4 regions of the Kocuria sp. PD6 genome follow, and region 1 is predicted to be linked to each of the others. Evidence: riboswitches for the same ligand, from Rfam matches in the RefSeq annotation. Region 1 holds a riboswitch; each other region holds the start of a gene.
The links. Region 1 has a riboswitch for S-adenosylmethionine ahead of Q9R22_RS11425 (methylenetetrahydrofolate reductase). Riboswitches for the same ligand answer to the same signal wherever they lie in the genome.
Positions count from the first base shown of each region.

Region 1 (4,170 bases):
GTGATCCCGGTGGTCCCGAGGGTGGTCCGGTAGCGGGACACGAGGCTCTCGGGGTTCGCACGCAACGGGGTGTCCGGGCCGATCTCGGGTACGTAGTAGTGGTAGTTGGTGTCGAACCACTTGGTCATCTCGAGCGGCTCCAACCGATCGGTGCCGCGGGACAACGCCGTGATCAGCTCGATCCCGCGGGGCGTGTCCGGGGCGGCGGGCTCGTAGCCGTCCGCGATGAACCGCGCGGGAACCGCGCCCAGCGCCAGGGACGTGTCCAGGACGTGGTCCACCGCGAACCCCTCGGACGGCACAGCGTGATCCGCAGTGAGGCCGAGTTCGGACAATCGCGTGGCGGTGCGCTCACGCAACCGGGCGAGGGTGTCCAGCACCGTGGTGGCGGGGTGCTGTTGCGGGTCCTTCCAATAGGACTCGAGTGCGCGCTTGAGCTCGCGGTCGGGGCCGATGCGGGGGTAGCCCAGGATCGTGGCGGCGGGGAACGGGACGGGCTGGGTGCTCATGGGAACTCCTCGGAGCTGGTGTGGGGTATGGCGGTTAGGGGGTGTGATGAGCCGCGGCAACGGGTGTGCTCCGGCGCGGCGGGGTAAGGGGAACGTCAGCGTGGGTGGTGCCGCTACGAACGGTTTTCGGCCTGCCCGGATGCGGCGGTCGAAGCCAACACGATCGGTTCACGGGTCGGTCGGGGCTGGTGCGGCGGTCAGGCCGCGGGGCTGCGGCCTCGGTATTCGCGTGCGGCATCCCGGACCCGCAGATGCTCCAGGATGGTCAGCGCCGCCTCGGGGCGGTTGAACGTGTACAGGTGGAAACCGGCGCAGCCCAGATCCATGAGGTCGTCGATCAGGGACAGGGTGGCCGCGACCCCTCGGTGGCGCAGTTCCTCAGGAGTGTCGGCGCGCAGGAACCGGGTGAGGCGTTCCGGGACCCGGACCCCGGTGATCTCGGTCATGCGCTGCAACCGTTGCGGGTTGCTCAGCGGCATGAGCCCGGCGACCACGGGGATGTGGATGCCCTCCGAGCGCGCGCGTTCCAGGAACGTGGCGTAGTCCTCGGGTTCGTAGAGCACCTGCGTGATCGCGTAGTCCGCGCCGGCCTCCTGCTTGTCCCACAGGGACGCGAGATCCGCCTCGAAGTCGCGGCCTCGCGCGGGGGACGGGTAGCACGCCACCGACACGGACAGCGGTCGCTGACCCGGGCGGAACCCGGTGCCGAAGCGACGTCGTTCGACGTCCCGGATCAGCTCCACCAGTTGGGAGGCCCGGCCCAGGCCACCCGCGGGGGTCCGCCATTCCCCGGTACCCAGGGGCGGGTCGCCGCGCAGCGCGAGGAGGTCGCGAACGCCGTCGTCCAGCAACTGGTCCACGGCGCGCTCGAGACCCGCGCGGTCCGTGCCACCGCACGTGAAGTGCGCCATGACCGGGGTCTTGGTCGTGCGGCGCAGGTGGCGCAGCGCCTCGCGGGAGACGCCGTGATGGCCGGCGTGACCGTGGGTGACGGAGAAGAAATCCGGCCCGGCCTGGGCCATGGCGTCGATGTTGCGCCACACAGTGTCCGGGTCTCCGGTGGGCCGCGGCGGGAACACTTCGAACGAGACGAGCGTGGAGCGGCGCGGGCGCCGGACCAGCCAGGACGTCCCCGTGGGCGGGCCAGTCACGGGCGCGGGTTCTGACGCTGCGAGGGGTGCGGGCATATAAAAAATCCTCCGGCCTTAGGACGCCGGAGGACGAGCTCCGAGCGCCGTACTTGCCGACCACGCGGTTGCGCGGCGGCCGGATCCTCATCTGGGGCACCCCACTACAGCTGGAGGGTTGCCGCCCGGCTAGCCAGAGCTTCGCACCGGGACTCATGATCCTTTGTTACGAGTAAGCGTAGCACAGCCCCGTGACGAGGCCCACGAACGATGACGGAACCGCCGGCCTCCCGCCGCGCTCGTCTTCCCAAGCGGGCGGAATGGACCGCACGGGGGCACCTGGGCCCTGCCGTGGTCATCCTGCCCCACGACGTGCAGGACATGAAGATGCCCGAGTTGGGAGCCGAGAACTGGGTCTTGCGCTCGATAGCCGTCGCGCCGTCGACCGCGGAAGCCTCGGAGCAGGACAGTGTGACGCCGTCGCCCTCCGTCACCGCCACGCCCACCGCGAGCGAGGCGGCGGTGACGGCCGGGGCACTCACCCAGACGTTCACGACCCCGGGCGGGACCACGAGTTTCCGATACCCGACGAACTGGACCGTGGCTCCGTCCGCGACCTCCACCCCCGAGTACCGTACGAGGGACGTCCGGGTTGCCCGCCACGAGAAGGTCCTGATGCTGTCGCTGCGGCCCGACGCCGGCATCGCGAGCCCCGCGATCCCCACGCACGAGACCACGCTGGGGACTTTCCCCGGGGCGCGCGACGCACATGGCACTCCGTTGCGGATCGCCGCCGGCCCGTTGTCGGGGCAGGCCCCGGGTGTGAACATGGCGGTCATCTACGGCATCACGCCCGCCGCGGACGACGCCGTCCCCCTTGCGCAGCGCGACCGCCAACCCCGGTCGTCACGACCCCCGGGACCTGCCGGGAGCGACGTCGTCCACGCAGGAACCCTGAGTTCGGGCCGCCGTGCATCCGGCGGCTCGCCGGTGCACCCGCGTGACGAAAGCGCGGCGAAAAGCAGGGACGCCCACCCGGTCAACCGACCGGGTGGGCGCGCCTTGGCGTGTCATCAGCGACTCAGCACGGGTGCCAGACCTTGCCTCCCGGTTCGTAGCACCGGGGGCCGGTGTAACCGGGATAGCCGCCATCACTCTCGGAAGCCGGGGGCACGTGGGGTGCCGCCGGCAGCTGCGGGGCAGCAGGTACCCGGGGCGCGGCCGGTAGCTGAGGTGCCGCGGGCTGCGCGGGGGCGGGGTTGTAGTTGTAGCTCGGTTGCGGAGCGGGATTGGGTTGGGGTGCCGGATCGCCCACGGCGACCTCGTCCTCCACGACCGCGGGAGGCGCCTCGAGCGTCGGCGTGGGAGTGGGCGTGGAGGACGGGGTGGGACTCGGCGTCGCGCTCGGGCTCGCGGTGCTCGAAGTTGTGGTGCCGGGGGATGCGGATTCCCCCGGCGGCGCGCAGTCCTGCTTCGGGTCGAAGAAACCGACCTGCATGGCCTGGGCCACGTTGTACGCGCTGTCCATCTCTCGCCGGTACGTGCTGTTGGCGCCCACGGTCATGGGCGTTGCCAGGCCCGCCTTGACGAGTGCCTGGTTGACGTTCAACCCGTCGTCGTCGCGGGTCACTCGGGCGAGGGTGCGCCCGTAGCGGTCCGTGCGTTCCACGTCGTAGTCCAGGTGGATCGTGGTTCCCTTGGGCAGGAGGTCCTCAAGCTTGGCCGTGGCCTCGTCCGCGAGGCACTCGCCGGGCTGACCGTCCTGCGCGACCTCCGGGGTATTGATGTTCAGCAGCCGCACCCGCGTGGACTTCCCCGCGATCGTGGCGTCCAGGGTGTCCCCGTCCACCACGCGTTCCACCGTGGCCACCGAGTCGTCCGGGGTGGGCGCGGACTCTGCGGCGCCGCCGCACGCGGTCAGGGCGAACAAGCTCGCCAGGACGACGGTGCTCGCACGGGCCCTCGGACCGGCGGCCCACCGGCGGCGGGCAGGATGGTGAATGGTCTCGGCAGGCATCGCGGTCCCGGGTCTCGGAGGAAGCACCCGGCATCATGTCGGTGCATTTGCAACGACGTTATTGTGCCAGAGGGTGTTCACCCTGCAGGGATCGGCGATCCGTGTCGCGGCACGTGATGCCTAGTGGAGTAAAAGCACCTGGGGGTGTCTCAAGACTGCTTTAGCTCAGTAAAAGCAGAGGGGGGTGAGGCGGAGCTAGGTGTCGGGCGGGGGGTGCGCTCGGGGTAGCGGGTGGGCGCGGGGTGGTGCGCTGTGCGGCATGGTGTAGACAAGACGCATGGCCACCATCGATGAGCTTCCCGGTGAGATCGTCGCGGACCTGCGTGTGAGCGATGCCCGTCCCCTGAGCGGCGGGGACACCGCCCACGCCTACTGGCTCGAGACCCCGGACGGGCCCCTGTTCGCCAAGACCATGCCGGGTGCCCCGGCGGGCGTGTTGGCGTTGGAGGCGGCGGGACTCGAGGCGCTGCGCGCCGTCGCCCCCGCCGAGGTGCGGGTGCCCAGGGTGCATCACGTG
Region 1 is NZ_JAUZUS010000012.1:72,725-76,894, reverse strand. It holds gene metE (5-methyltetrahydropteroyltriglutamate--homocysteine S-methyltransferase) at 1-509, opposite strand, end outside; gene Q9R22_RS11425 (methylenetetrahydrofolate reductase) at 707-1,696, opposite strand; SAM riboswitch class IV at 1,741-1,857, opposite strand; gene Q9R22_RS11420 (thermonuclease family protein) at 2,718-3,566, opposite strand; gene Q9R22_RS11415 (fructosamine kinase family protein) at 3,931-4,170, shown strand, end outside.

Region 2 (4,170 bases), on a different contig from region 1:
GCTGACCCGGCCCACCACGCACCGATTGCTCGCAGCGCTCGCCGCCGAGGGGCTCGTGGACCGCACGGAGGACGGCAACTGGGCCCTGGGTCCCGAACTGCACATCCTGGGCACGGTGGCCGCCCAACGTTATCCCGCCCAGGACCTCGCGACCCCGTGCCTGCAGCGGCTCGCCGAGGCCACGGGCGAGTCTGCGTTCTTCTCCGCTCGCCGCGGCAACGAGGTCATCTGCCTGGCCCGGGTGGAGGGGGCGTTCCCGGTGCGCTCGCACGTGCTCTACGAGGGCCTGCGGTTGCCCCTGGGCGTGGCCTCCGCGGGACTCGCGATCCTCGGTCACCTACCCCCGGACCAATTGGAGACCGCCCTCGCGGACACCCGGGAGGAGCGGACGCGCCTCGGTCCACAGCACGACGACGCTCACGTCCGCCGCCTCGTCGCCCAGGTCCGGGAGGACGGCTGGTCCCTGAACCCCGGACGTATTGTGGAGGGCTCGTGGGGCATGGCGGCCGCGGTGTTCGACGCGACCGGCCAACCCCGCTACGCGCTCTCCCTGACGGGGATCGAACCCCGGTTCACCGCGGAACGCAGACCCGGCCTCGGGGCGGCTTTGCTGGACCAGGCCCACAAGCTCTCCACGGCGCTGCGCGCGGGGGCCACGACCGTGTGAACCGGACGCAGCGGCGTCGTCCCGTACCGTCAGACCCCGCGTCCTCGCACCCCGGAACATCTGTGCCCCGATACCGCACGCGTTGTGCGACTGCGAGTGTTTTTTCGGGACGCAGATGTTCGGGCCCTTGGCCGGAGAGGGGCCGTGGAACGCGGGCCATTGCCTCGACACCGAACGGCAGCGAGGGTGGACGCGGCGACGTCGCCCCGCGCTCAGGACGCCGTCCAGCCACCGTCCATCGCGTAGGACGCACCCGTGACCATGCCCGCGGACGGGCCGGCCAGGAACGCGATGAGCTCGCCAACCTCCTCGGGTTCCACGAGGCGCTTGATCGCGGACTCGGTGAGCATGATCTTCTCGATCACCTGGTCCTCGGGGATCCTGTGGGTCGCGGCCTGGTCCTTGATCTGCTTGTCCACGAGCGGGGTGTGCACGTAACTGGGGTTGACGCAGTTGCTGGTCACACCGTGCTCAGCGCCCTCCAGGGCCACGGTCTTGGACAGCCCTTCGAGCCCATGCTTGGCCGTGACGTACGCGGATTTGTACGCGGACGCGCGCAGACCGTGGATGGAGGAGACGTTGATGATCCGGCCCCATCCGCGCTCGTACATGTGCGGCAGCGCGGCACGGATCAGCAGGAACGGAGCCTCGAGCATGAGCGTGAGGATGCGGTGGAAGTCCGCGGGGTCGAAGTCCTGCACGGGTGCCACCTTTTGGATCCCCGCGTTGTTGACCAGGATGTCCACGTCCAGGCTCAGTTCGGTGAGCGCGGCGGTGTCCGAGAGGTCCACGACCCAGGCTTCCCCGCCCACCTCGGAGGCCGTCGTCTGAGCGGCTTCTTCATTGATGTCCGCGACGACCACATGGGCGCCGCGGTCCGCGAACGCCTGCACGGCGGCGCGGCCGATCCCGCTGGCCCCACCGGTGACCAGGGCCTTCTTCCCCTCGAGTGATTGCTCCATGACAGCCTCTTTGCGCGTGGACGGTTCTCCTACCGCGTCACGCTACGCCCCGGGGGGCCGCCGGGTCACGATCCGGAACGGACCACCCCGGACCAGCTACGAGTCACGGCCCGCACCGGGGGCCGCCCGGTCACGGAAGCCCCGGTGACCCGAGCCCGAGGGGCCGGGCAGGAGGAACCCGGGGAGCGGCGTCGTCGTCCGACACGCCACAACTGGCGTCCACTCCTCGCGATGCTGTTGGATGGAGCAGTACCCATCCAGAGCGGCCGAGAGATCTGGCTCGTGGAAGCCGCAGCAACCGGGGTGACACCGGTGCTAACGCCAGGACCGATGGAAAGGAACAGCACAGCCATGCCCTTGAACACCGATCGCATCCAGACCACCCACGTGGGCTCCCTGCCTCGCACCCCCGAGCTGCTGAAGGCCAACAACCGTTTCCAGGCGGGCGAGATCGACCTCTCCCAGCTGGGCGAGGCGCTCGACGAGGGCGTCAAGGAGATCGTGCGCACCCAGCGCGAGATCGGCATCGACATCGTCAACGACGGCGAGTACGGCCACACCACGTCCGGGGCCGTGGACTACGGGGCCTGGTGGAACTACTCGTTCCACCGCCTGGGCGGGCTGACCCCCACGGACGAGGACCGCTGGAACGAGGGCGAGAAGCACCGTTCCAGCCCGGGACACATCGTGCTCACGAGCTTCCCCGACCGCCGCGACCGGGAGCGCTTCCGGGACGCCTATGAGGACCCCACAGCGGGCGTGCTCGTGCACCGCAACACGGTCTCCCAGCCCAAGATCACGGGCCCGCTGACCTACACGGGTCAGGAGGCGGTGGCCGGGGACATCCGCCGCGTGAAGGACGCGATGGCTCTGAACGGTGCCACGCAGGGCTTCGTCGCGGCACTGTCCCCCGGCTCCTGCGCGCGCGTGAAGAACGAGTACTACGCCACGGACGAGGAGCTGGTCTACGCGTGCGCGGACGTGATGCGTGAGGAGTACAAGGCCATCGTGGACGCCGGACTGACCGTGCAGATCGACGACCCCTCGATCGCCGAGTCCTGGGACCAGATCAACCCCGAGCCCACCGTGGAGGACTACCTGGCCTTCACCCAGCTGCGCGTGGACGCGCTGAACTACGCACTGCGCGACCTCCCCGAGGAGCAGATCCGCTTCCACCTGTGCTGGGGTTCGTGGCACGGCCCGCACACCACGGACCTCGAGTTCAAGTACCTCGTGGACCTCATGCTCACCATCCGCGCGCAGGGCTACAGCTTCGAGGCGTCCAGCCCGCGCCACGGCCACGAGTGGAAGGTCTGGAAGGACCACCAGCTGCCCGAGGGCAAGGTGGTCTACCCCGGTTTCGTCTCTCACTCGACCAACGTGGTGGAGCACCCCGAGCTCGTGGCGGACCGGATCGAGCAGTACGCGTCCGTGGTGGGCAAGGAGAACGTGATCGCCTCCACGGACTGCGGTCTGGGCGGGCGGTTGCACCCGCAGATCGCGCTGGCCAAGCTCGAGTCCCTCGTGGTGGGTGCGCGGATCGCGTCCGAGCGCCTGTTCTGATCAGGCCGCGCGGCTGGTCCTGCAGCTTTTAGTCCCACCGCGTCGCTGACCGTTCCGGTTCCCCGATCTTCCCGGACGACGCCGCCCGCCCCCCTTCCGCTGCGCCCGCACCTTCCACGGTGCGGCACGGCGGGAGGGGGCGTTGCCGTGTCATGAACGCGTCACAACGGCCGACATGCTGCCCGCCCGGGTGAACGGCCCGGGAAAAATATACGATTTAATACACGAAACGTGTGGTGCGCTTCACATTCTTTCGTACACTTATTTCGAGACCAATCGGTCGGTTATTCCCCTGATCCACTCCGCCACTGGCACCCCACGGACCCCGCGTCCGCCGATCCTGGAGACCCGCATGGCATCCACCACCTCAGCGCCCGCTCAGCTGGCGCACACCATGACCCGAGAAGAACGCAAGGTCCTTGCGGGCACCCTCGTGGGCACCACCATCGAGTGGTACGACTTCTTCATCTATGCGCAGGCGGCCGCCTTCATCCTGGCCACCCATTTCTTCAACCCGGCGGGCGAGCAGAACGCCACGCTGGGACAGATCGTCGCCTGGGCGTCCCTGGGCATCAGCTTCCTCTTCCGTCCCCTGGGTGCGATCGTGGCCGGTCACATCGGTGACAAGTACGGGCGCAAGATCACCCTGGTCATGACTCTCTTCGGGATGGGCGCGGCCACCACGCTGATCGGCCTGCTGCCCACGTACGAGCAGATCGGTATCGCGGCCCCCATCATCCTGCTGGTCCTGCGTATCCTGCAGGGCTTCTCCGCCGGTGGTGAGTGGGGTGGTGCGGCCCTGATGTCCGTGGAGCACGCGCCCGCGAACAAGCGCGGCTTCTTCGGCGCCTACCCCCAGATCGGTGTGCCCCTGGGCGTACTGATGGCCACCCTGTTCATGTTCGGTCTGAGCGCCATCCTGACCCCCGAGCAGTTCGAGGCCTGGGGCTGGCGCGTTCCGTTCCTGTTCTCCATCGT
Region 2 is NZ_JAUZUS010000005.1:4,078-8,247, reverse strand. It holds gene Q9R22_RS05700 (IclR family transcriptional regulator) at 1-667, shown strand, start outside; gene Q9R22_RS05695 (3-hydroxybutyrate dehydrogenase) at 880-1,629, opposite strand; SAM riboswitch class I at 1,880-1,966, shown strand; gene Q9R22_RS05690 (cobalamin-independent methionine synthase II family protein) at 1,981-3,192, shown strand; partial or broken gene Q9R22_RS05685 (MFS transporter) at 3,545-4,170, shown strand, end outside.
Region 2: linked by a shared signal. The riboswitch ahead of Q9R22_RS05690 (cobalamin-independent methionine synthase II family protein) and the one ahead of Q9R22_RS11425 (methylenetetrahydrofolate reductase) in region 1 are both predicted to bind S-adenosylmethionine.

Region 3 (4,170 bases), on a different contig from region 1:
CTCACCTCCCGCACCGTGGTGACGGCGCGCAGACTCTCGACGGCGCGGTCCACGGACTCGTCCGAACCGGTCAGGGACAGCGTGAGCGTTCCGAAGGACTGTGACTGCAGGATGGAGATCCCCCCGAAGGCGATGTTGAAGCTGACACCGTCACGGGCGGCGTCCGAGAGCACGTCCCCGATCTGGTTCTGGTCGGTGACGTCCACCAGCACGAGCCGCCCGGGGTGTTCCCGGCGCAGCTTCTCGATCTCGTCCGCGCGCGGCACGGTGCGCGTGACCGAGGAGACGAACTTGCGCGTGGTCTGCGCCCGCGGGTGGGCGAAGACCTCCGCGGTGGTCCCGGTCTCCACCACACGACCGCTGTCCATCACGGCCACGCGGTCCGCGGTGGCCCGCACCACGTCCATCTCGTGGGTGATCAACACGATGGTGATCCCCAGCTCACGGTTGACGCGCTTGAGCAGACCCAGTACCTCCTGGGTGGTCTCCGGGTCCAACGCCGAGGTGGACTCGTCCGCGAGCAGCAGTTCGGGATTGCTCGCGAGCGCGCGGGCGATCCCCACGCGCTGCTTCTGACCACCCGAGAGCTGCTCGGGGTAGTTCCCGGCGCGCTCGGTCAAGCCCACGAACTCCAACAGTTCCGCGACCCGCGCCTTGCGTTCCTCGGGCTTCCACCCGGCACGCTTGAGCGGGTACTCGATGTTGCCCGCCACGGTGCGTGACGTGAACAGGTTGAACTGCTGGAAGATCATCCCGATCTTGCGGCGGATGGGCGCCAGCTGGGACTCGCTGCGCCCGTCCACACGGCTACCGGCGACCTCGAGCGTCCCGGACGAGATCGGTTCCAGGCCGTTGATCAGCCGCACGAGGGTGGACTTGCCCGCCCCCGAGTAGCCGATCACCGCGAAGATCTCACCGCGGCGGATGTCCAGGTCCACGGAGTCCACCGCGGTCACGGTGTGCGGGCGGCGTTTGGACCCCGTGACGAAGACCTTGCTCACGTCCCGGAAACTGACCAGGGTGTCCGCCGTGGCGGACGGGCTCACTTGGTCTGCTCCTTGAGGTCCTGCGAGTAGCGGGCCAGCAAGTCCTTGAGCTCCTGCTGATCCACCTTGGTGGGCACTGCGGTGCCCTTGGTCTCGGTCTTCTCCGCGTCCTGGACCTTGTCGTCGTAGTAGAAGCTCGCGACCTTCTTCAGGGTCTCGTTGTCCGCGTTCGCCTCGGTCGCGGCGAAGAGGTTGTCGTACACCTTGGCACTGTCCGCGGTGGGATCGTCCTGAGCCAGCGCGGACTTGGGATCGATGTTCGCGCGGTCCAGGAAGTCGTTGTTGACCACGGAGGCGGCCACGGAGTCCATGGACAGCACGGTCTGCTCGGCGGAGACCGGGCGGACCGTGACCTTGGACTTGGCGGTGTCGATGTCCTGCTCGGTGGGGGCGATCGTGTCCTTGGTGAACTCCACGAGACCCTGCTGGTGCAAGAGGTTCAAGGCGCGGGACAGGTTGATCGAGTCGTTCGGCACGGCGATCTCGTCACCCTGCTTGAAGTCGCCCACGGATTTCACGCTCTTGGAGTACAGCCCCAGCGGGAAGATGGACGTGGAGCCCACGGGAGTGATGGTGTCCCCGGAGTTGTTGTTGTAATCGGCGAGGTACGCGATGTGCTGGAACCAGTTCATGTCGATGTCACCGCTCTTCAGAGCGGGGTTCGGCTGGCTGTAGTCACTGAAGTCCACGTACTCGACCGTGATGTCGTTGTCCGCGGCGACCTGCTTCAACGCGTCTTGCACGGGGGTCGAGCCCACGATCCCGACGGTGATCTTGCCGTCCGCGGCCGGGTCCGAGTTGTCGGAGCCGCCGCCGCACGCGGTGAGGGTGAGGCCCAGGGTGGTGGCCAACACGACGGGAATCAAACGCTTGGTTCGCATGATCATGCCTTTCCAGGGTTCTGTGACGGGGACTCGCGGGGCGAACAGTCCCCCCTGGATGAGGGCTCACGGGACGGGCACGTGCTGATTTCCGGGGAACCGCACTTGCCGTGATCTGTTGCAACCGCGACCGGATGGTCATCTGGGGCACCCCGCTACGGGAGAGGGTTGCCGTCCGGCCAGCCAGAGCTACGCGCCGGATCTCGTCATCCACCCGGAATTCTAGCACGGCCCTGCCATGGGCCGACGACCGCAGGAAGGGCCCTATGCCATCCCGGCGATACGTTCGTCCGCGCGGGCCCGGGCCCACTCCTCCGCCCCCAGGACGTCCTCGAGGGTGGGCCGCGTGACGCCGTCGTGATCCTCCAGCACACGCTCGACCATGTCCACGATCTGCGTGAAGCCGAGCGCCCCGCGGTGGAACGCGTGCACGGCCTGCTCGTTGGCGGCGTTGAACACCGCGGGCCACGTCCCGCCGCGCGAACCCGCGTGCTTCATGAGCTCCACGGCGGGGAACGCCTGCGAATCGAGCGGTTCGAACGTCCACTGTGCGGCCCGGGTCCAGTCGCACCCCGCGGCGGCGCCGGTCACGCGGTGGGGCCAGCCGATTCCGAGCGCGATGGGCAGGCGCATGTCCGGCGGGGACGCCTGCGCCAGGGTGGATCCGTCCACGAACTCCACCATGGAGTGCACGACCGATTGCGGATGCACGGTGACGTCGATCCGGTCCAGGGGGACGTCGAACAGTAGGCTCGCCTCGAGCACCTCCAGTGCCTTGTTGACCATGGTCGCGGAGTTCGTGGTGACCATGACCCCCATGTCCCACGTGGGGTGCTGCAGGGCCTGTTCGGGTGTCACCCGCGTGAGCTGCTCGCGCGTCATGCCGCGGAACGGTCCGCCGGACGCCGTGAGCACGAGCCGGCGCACCTCGGAGGCCGTCCCGGAGCGCAGGGCCTGGGCGATCGCCGAGTGTTCGGAGTCCACGGGGATCAGCGCGTCCTGGAGGCCCGTGTCCACCGCGGCGCGCAACACGAGCGGACCGCCCGCGATCAGGGACTCCTTGTTCGCGAGCGCCACCCGCCGACCCGCTCCCAGCGCCGCCAGGGTGGGTGCGAGCCCGATGCTCCCGGTGATCCCGTTCAGCACGAGGTCCGAATCCTCCCACTGCGCGATCCGGGTTGCAGCGTCCGGCCCATACAGGACCTCGGGTGCCGCCGATGACGCCGCGCGTGACCGGTCCGCGATCAGCTCACGCAACCGGGCGGCGTCGTCCGCCGTACCGCTCGTGCCCACCGCACGGACACCGAACGTCACGGCCTGCTGAGCGAGCAGCTCGAGGTGACCCGCGCCCGCGGCGAGCGCCACGACCTCGAAGGGCTCGTGGGTGGCATCCCAGACGGGCCGGCGCAGCCCCGCGGCCTCGGACACGACGTCGAGCGCCTGCGTCCCGATGGATCCCGTGGACCCCAGGATCACGAGGCGCCGGGGGGCCTGCCGGGTGGCGGAGTCGAGATCGGGGGTCATGCCGGTGGAGGAAGTCATGACCCCAGTATCGCGTGAGCGCCGCACCCCGCACGCACGACACCGAGCACACGACTCCGGACGCACGACACGGGAGATACGACAAGGGCGCCACCCGGAGGTGACGCCCTTGTGTGGAAGGCCCGTTCAGGACCCGCAGATGATTCAGCGACGGCGGCCGACGACGGCGCCGTAGATGAGCAGCACGATGATCGCGCCGATCACGGACGTGATGATCGTGCCGATGCTGAAGCTGTTGATCCCGTCGCTCAGGCCGGGGATGAAGCTACCCAGCCAGCCGCCCAGGAAGGCCCCCACGATGCCGAGGATGATGGTGACGATGATCCCGCCACCCTGCTTGCCCGGAAGGATCAGCTTGGCGAGCGCGCCGGCGATCAGACCGAGGATGATCCAGCTAATGATGCCCATTTCTCCACCTCTGGTTCTCGTTGTGCGCGTTTGCGGTGTTCCGCAACCGCATGTGGTCAGCGAACTGGTTCACAGTGTAGTACCAGACACCAACGCTACACGGGCCGCCGCGTCCGGATGAAACCGGACACGGCGGCCGTGTCAAGGGGCGGTGAACCAGGTCAGTGCGAGACGGCCTTCTCCGCTCCCACTCCCGTGAGGGAACGCACTTCCATCTCGGACTGCTTGCGCGGGTCCTCCGGCCGGCGCTCGCTGAGCGAGCCCAGGAAACCGAGCAGGAAGGACGCCGGGAT
Region 3 is NZ_JAUZUS010000001.1:58,392-62,561, forward strand. It holds gene Q9R22_RS00295 (methionine ABC transporter ATP-binding protein) at 1-1,046, opposite strand, end outside; gene Q9R22_RS00300 (MetQ/NlpA family ABC transporter substrate-binding protein) at 1,043-1,927, opposite strand; SAM riboswitch class IV at 2,024-2,138, opposite strand; gene dxr (1-deoxy-D-xylulose-5-phosphate reductoisomerase) at 2,192-3,451, opposite strand; gene Q9R22_RS00310 (GlsB/YeaQ/YmgE family stress response membrane protein) at 3,614-3,877, opposite strand; gene Q9R22_RS00315 (cation acetate symporter) at 4,039-4,170, opposite strand, start outside.
Region 3: linked by a shared signal. The riboswitch ahead of Q9R22_RS00300 (MetQ/NlpA family ABC transporter substrate-binding protein) and the one ahead of Q9R22_RS11425 (methylenetetrahydrofolate reductase) in region 1 are both predicted to bind S-adenosylmethionine.

Region 4 (4,170 bases), on a different contig from region 1:
ACCAGACCTGTCCGGCGAGCTGCAGGCTCCCGCCCGCGCCCAGGGTCGCGAAGCCCCCCGCAGCCCATACCGCGCCCAGGAGCACGGTGCCCAGCAACAGGCCCACCACGGCCACCGCGAGCAGCTCGATCACGCCCTGCAGCGCGAGCGGCATGGGCAGTCCCGGGGAGTCGTCCGGTTCGGGGCGGGGCACGTCGGCGGCGCGCGCGGGGGACGAACCGTGCGACGTGAAGCGGTCGCGTACGCCCGAGACCACGCCGGGCAGTGAGGGAAGTTTCATCACCGGACATCTTTTCACGTTCACCCGCGCACCACGGGCAGCGAAGTTAGCGCGGACTTCATCTGCGGGCCACCCCCGGGTGACTCCCCCGTGAGGCGCGGGGCCCACAGTGGGAACCGTGAGAATCGCATTGGTGGCCGAACAGTTCCTCCCCCACGTCAACGGTGTCACGCATTCGGTGATCCGCGTCCTGGAACACCTGCGGGATCACGGGCACGAGGCCATGGTGATCGCCCCCTCCTATGAGAAGACCCTGTTCCTGGGCTCTGTGGACCACGTGGACGGCGTGCGGATTGAACGCATCCCGTCCCTGCCGCTCGCGGGCTATCCCGAGGTCCGCGTGGCGAGCTGCACCGTGAGTCGCATGCAGCGCATCCTGGCCCGTTTCGCGCCGGACGTGGTGCACGTGGCGTCCCCGTTCGTGCTCGGGTGGCAGGCCATCCAGGCCGCCAAGGGTTTGGGTCTGCCGTGCGTGGCCGTGTACCAGACGGACGTGCCCGGTTACGCCGCACGCTACGGGGCGTCCGTGCTGGAGACCGCCATGTGGTCCCACGTGCGTGCGATGCACAACAGCTCGACCCTCACGCTCGCTCCCTCGACGGCGTCGATCAGCCAGCTCCACGAGCACGGCGTCCAGCGGGTGCACATGTGGCGCCGCGGAGTGGACACGAGCCGGTTCCGTCCCGCGCTGCGCGATCACGCGTGGCGCGAGCGCGTGGGCGGCGGCAAGCGACTCGTGGGATACGTGGGGCGGTTGGCCCCCGAGAAGCAGGTCGCGGACCTCGCCGCGATCGACGCTCTGCCGGACACCCGGCTCGTGATCATCGGTTCCGGCCCCGGGAAGGAGTCGCTGCGCTCGGTATTGCCCAACGCGCACTTCGAGGGCTTCCTCACGGGCACCGAACTCGCCACGGCCATGGCGTCGCTGGACGTGTTCGTGCACCCCGGTGAGCACGAGACGTTCTGCCAGACCATCCAGGAAGCCATGGCCTCCGGGGTTCCAGTGGTGGCCGTGGGCCGCGGCGGCCCCCTGGACCTCGTGGACTCCTCGCGTAACGGGTGGCTCTACGCCCCGGGTGACCTGGCCGGGTTGCGCGAGCGCGTTCGGGACCTCGCGGGCGACGACGCCAAACGCCTCGCCTTCGCGCGCACCGCCCACCAGTGCGTGCAGGAGCGCACGTGGGGTGCCGTGTGCGAGCAGTTGCTGGGCCACTACGAGCGCGCTCGCACGGTCACCTCCCGGATGCGCGGCACGCGCCGCAGCGGCCTGCGCACCCCATGAGAACCGCCGCCGGGTGCCAGATGTTACTCAACAGAAGCTTGATTAAGTTTTGATGACATTCTCGGTCCGCGCCTGGCTGGTCCCCGGAATCCACGGATAGGCTCGAAGCAGCTTCACGAGATGCGCCCGCGCAACGACAAGGACGTCACCGCGCGCCCAGAGCTCCAACTCGGCGTACGCCAACCCTCGGTTCAGGGGTGGATTGGATGACGAAGCGGCCGGGGCCACACGTGTGGTTCCGGCAAGCGACCGGAAAATTCAGAGGCCCGACATCATGAACACGACAACCCAGAAATCCCACCCCGACACCCGCGAACAATGGGTGGACGTCACCGTTCAGGCGGACCCCGCCCGGCACGTGGTGTCCATCACGGGATCGGACGGTCACGAGCACGAGTACTTCGCGGACGACGCCCGTGAGGTCGCACTCGCCGCACAGCACACACGGGGGCGCGGCCAGTGGTGCGCCAAGTACAGCAGACTCCTGGTCCCCGGGGCGTCCCGGGTGACCGGCGGGGTGTCCTTCTACAAGCTGGAGCCCTTGCCCGCGTAGTCCTCGCGAGCACGGTCCCCGCGACCGCGAACTCCACGATCGGGTGTGGCCCGGGTCCGGACGGACCCGGGCCACACCCATGTTCTCAGCCTGCTCGGTTCTTGACGGCCGTGCTCACCGGGCGGTCGCGTCCCGGTCCTGGGCGATCAGCTCGGCGGCGCGTTCACCGATCATGAAGACCGTGATCTTCGGGTTCACCGTCACGAGCTCGGACATCACCGAGGCGTCTGCCACGCGCAATCCGCTCACGCCCTTGACGATCGCATCCAGCAGGAACGCCGTGCGCCCGGTGATGAGCACGTACAGCATGAGCCCGATCGCCAGGATGATGCTCAGCTCGGAAAGCCGCCGGGTGCCCTTGTCCACGCCCAAGAGGGTCCCCAGCAGCGCCGCGGTGTCCACGGCGTCGCCGGCGGCACCGTGGATCCGGCACCCGATCAGGGGTAGAGAGCGGAGCGGATGCTCAGCGGCATGCCGAAGCGGTAGGCGAAGTAGCCGAATGCCATGCCCATCAGGGCGTACATGGCCCACCCCGTGAACAGGTTGAACTGGGGTTTCGCGTGGTCCGGGCCCATCTTGATCGTGCCGTGCCTGCTGTCCGCGACCAGGATCACGAACACGATCACGAGAGCGGCCGTGAGGATGTAGAACCACCCCAGCCGGGAGGCGACCCACGCGACCACGCCGCCGATCACGGCGTCGGCGTGCTCGGGTGCCTCCGTGGCCCAGGCGGACAGCGAGACAAGCAGGGTTGCCGCGGCCACGAAGACCCGCCAGTTGACGGGCAACCGGGGTGGCGCAGAGCGAGGGGCCCGGACAGGGCTGGCGGATCCGCGACGGGCGACGAGCCCGGGCGTGGGTGACGGATGGACGAGGAATCGTGTGTGGTCACGTCGGGGATGCGGGTCGGACGTCGGACGACCCGGGGTTGAGGCGCCTTACTACCAGCCGTTAGTCATGGCACGCCACCTCACTTTAGGGGAGGGCCGCGCAGCGGCCGAATGCAGCCGCGCGGCCCCACGAGTACACCCCCCCCCCGTTCGCCCGGGGCGGCACTGTCAGCCCAGCAGCTTGGCCACGAGGGCGCTCGCGAACTCCTCGGAGACGTCCCCGTAGTTCAGGGAGAAGTCCTCGTCCACGAGCGTGGGCAGCAGCCCCGAGCACAGCACCGTGGCGCGCGCGTAGAGCCCCGGCAGGGCGGCACCGATGGGCACGGAGAGCAACCGCAGCTCGGGATCGTAGCTGACCAACGCCGTGCCGGTGTCCCGCGCCGCGAGGTGCTTGCCGAGCCCCGAGGACACGGGACGGGCGTGACCCGAGACCACGTCCTCCGCGGTGCGGTAGGCGTAGCGCGTCTTGTGGTGGTGGTTGATCCGGTACAGCCCCGCCTGGTTGCGGTCGTCCGTGGCCTCCCACGTGGCGTCCGCGGGCACGAAGCGTTCCGCGACCCCGTTGTACTGCATCTCCTTCAGGGGCAGCCCGGCGACGACCGAGGACAACGGGGGCAGGGTGTCGAGCATGACGGGCCCGGCGTCGTAGACCACGTCGCACAGCCCCTCGGGCAGCAGCTTGCTCAGCGCGTCGAGGTCCACATCCTGGAGCATGGTGGTCGCGTGGTCCTCCGGGGACAGCACCACGACCTCACCACCCTGGGCCCCGACCGCCTGCGTCACGGCGTCCTCTTGGTCGGTCTTCCACCCGCCCGTGAGCAGGATGGAGCCGTCCACGAGCTGGGTCAGGGCCGGGGAGCACACCTGCCAGCGGCGCACCGTCCAGTTCTCGTCCCGGATCACCTCCAGGAAACCGAGGGCCTGCAGGTGACCCACGAACCATTCCTCGAAGCGCTCGGAGTCCTCGAGCTGGCGCGCCACGATGGACAGGCTCGACCGCTTGCTGCCACCCAAGAACGTGAGGATGTCCTTGAACGGCGCCCAGGACCCCGGGTACTCGCCCTCGTCCGGGCCGATGAACTGCAGTGCCTCGACCGAACCCGTCTGACCCACCGCCGAGAGCTTGGTGAGCCGGCCGGGGTAGCGCTTGGTGAGCCCGCAGAAC
Region 4 is NZ_JAUZUS010000001.1:268,578-272,747, forward strand. It holds gene Q9R22_RS01265 (DUF6350 family protein) at 1-280, opposite strand, end outside; gene Q9R22_RS01270 (glycosyltransferase family 1 protein) at 399-1,562, shown strand; SAM riboswitch class IV at 1,674-1,816, shown strand; gene Q9R22_RS01275 (hypothetical protein) at 1,837-2,115, shown strand; partial or broken gene Q9R22_RS01280 (GMC oxidoreductase) at 2,230-2,373, opposite strand; partial or broken gene Q9R22_RS01285 (hypothetical protein) at 2,419-2,646, opposite strand; gene Q9R22_RS01290 (BCCT family transporter) at 2,553-2,903, opposite strand; gene Q9R22_RS01295 (hypothetical protein) at 3,174-4,170, opposite strand, start outside.
Region 4: linked by a shared signal. The riboswitch ahead of Q9R22_RS01275 (hypothetical protein) and the one ahead of Q9R22_RS11425 (methylenetetrahydrofolate reductase) in region 1 are both predicted to bind S-adenosylmethionine.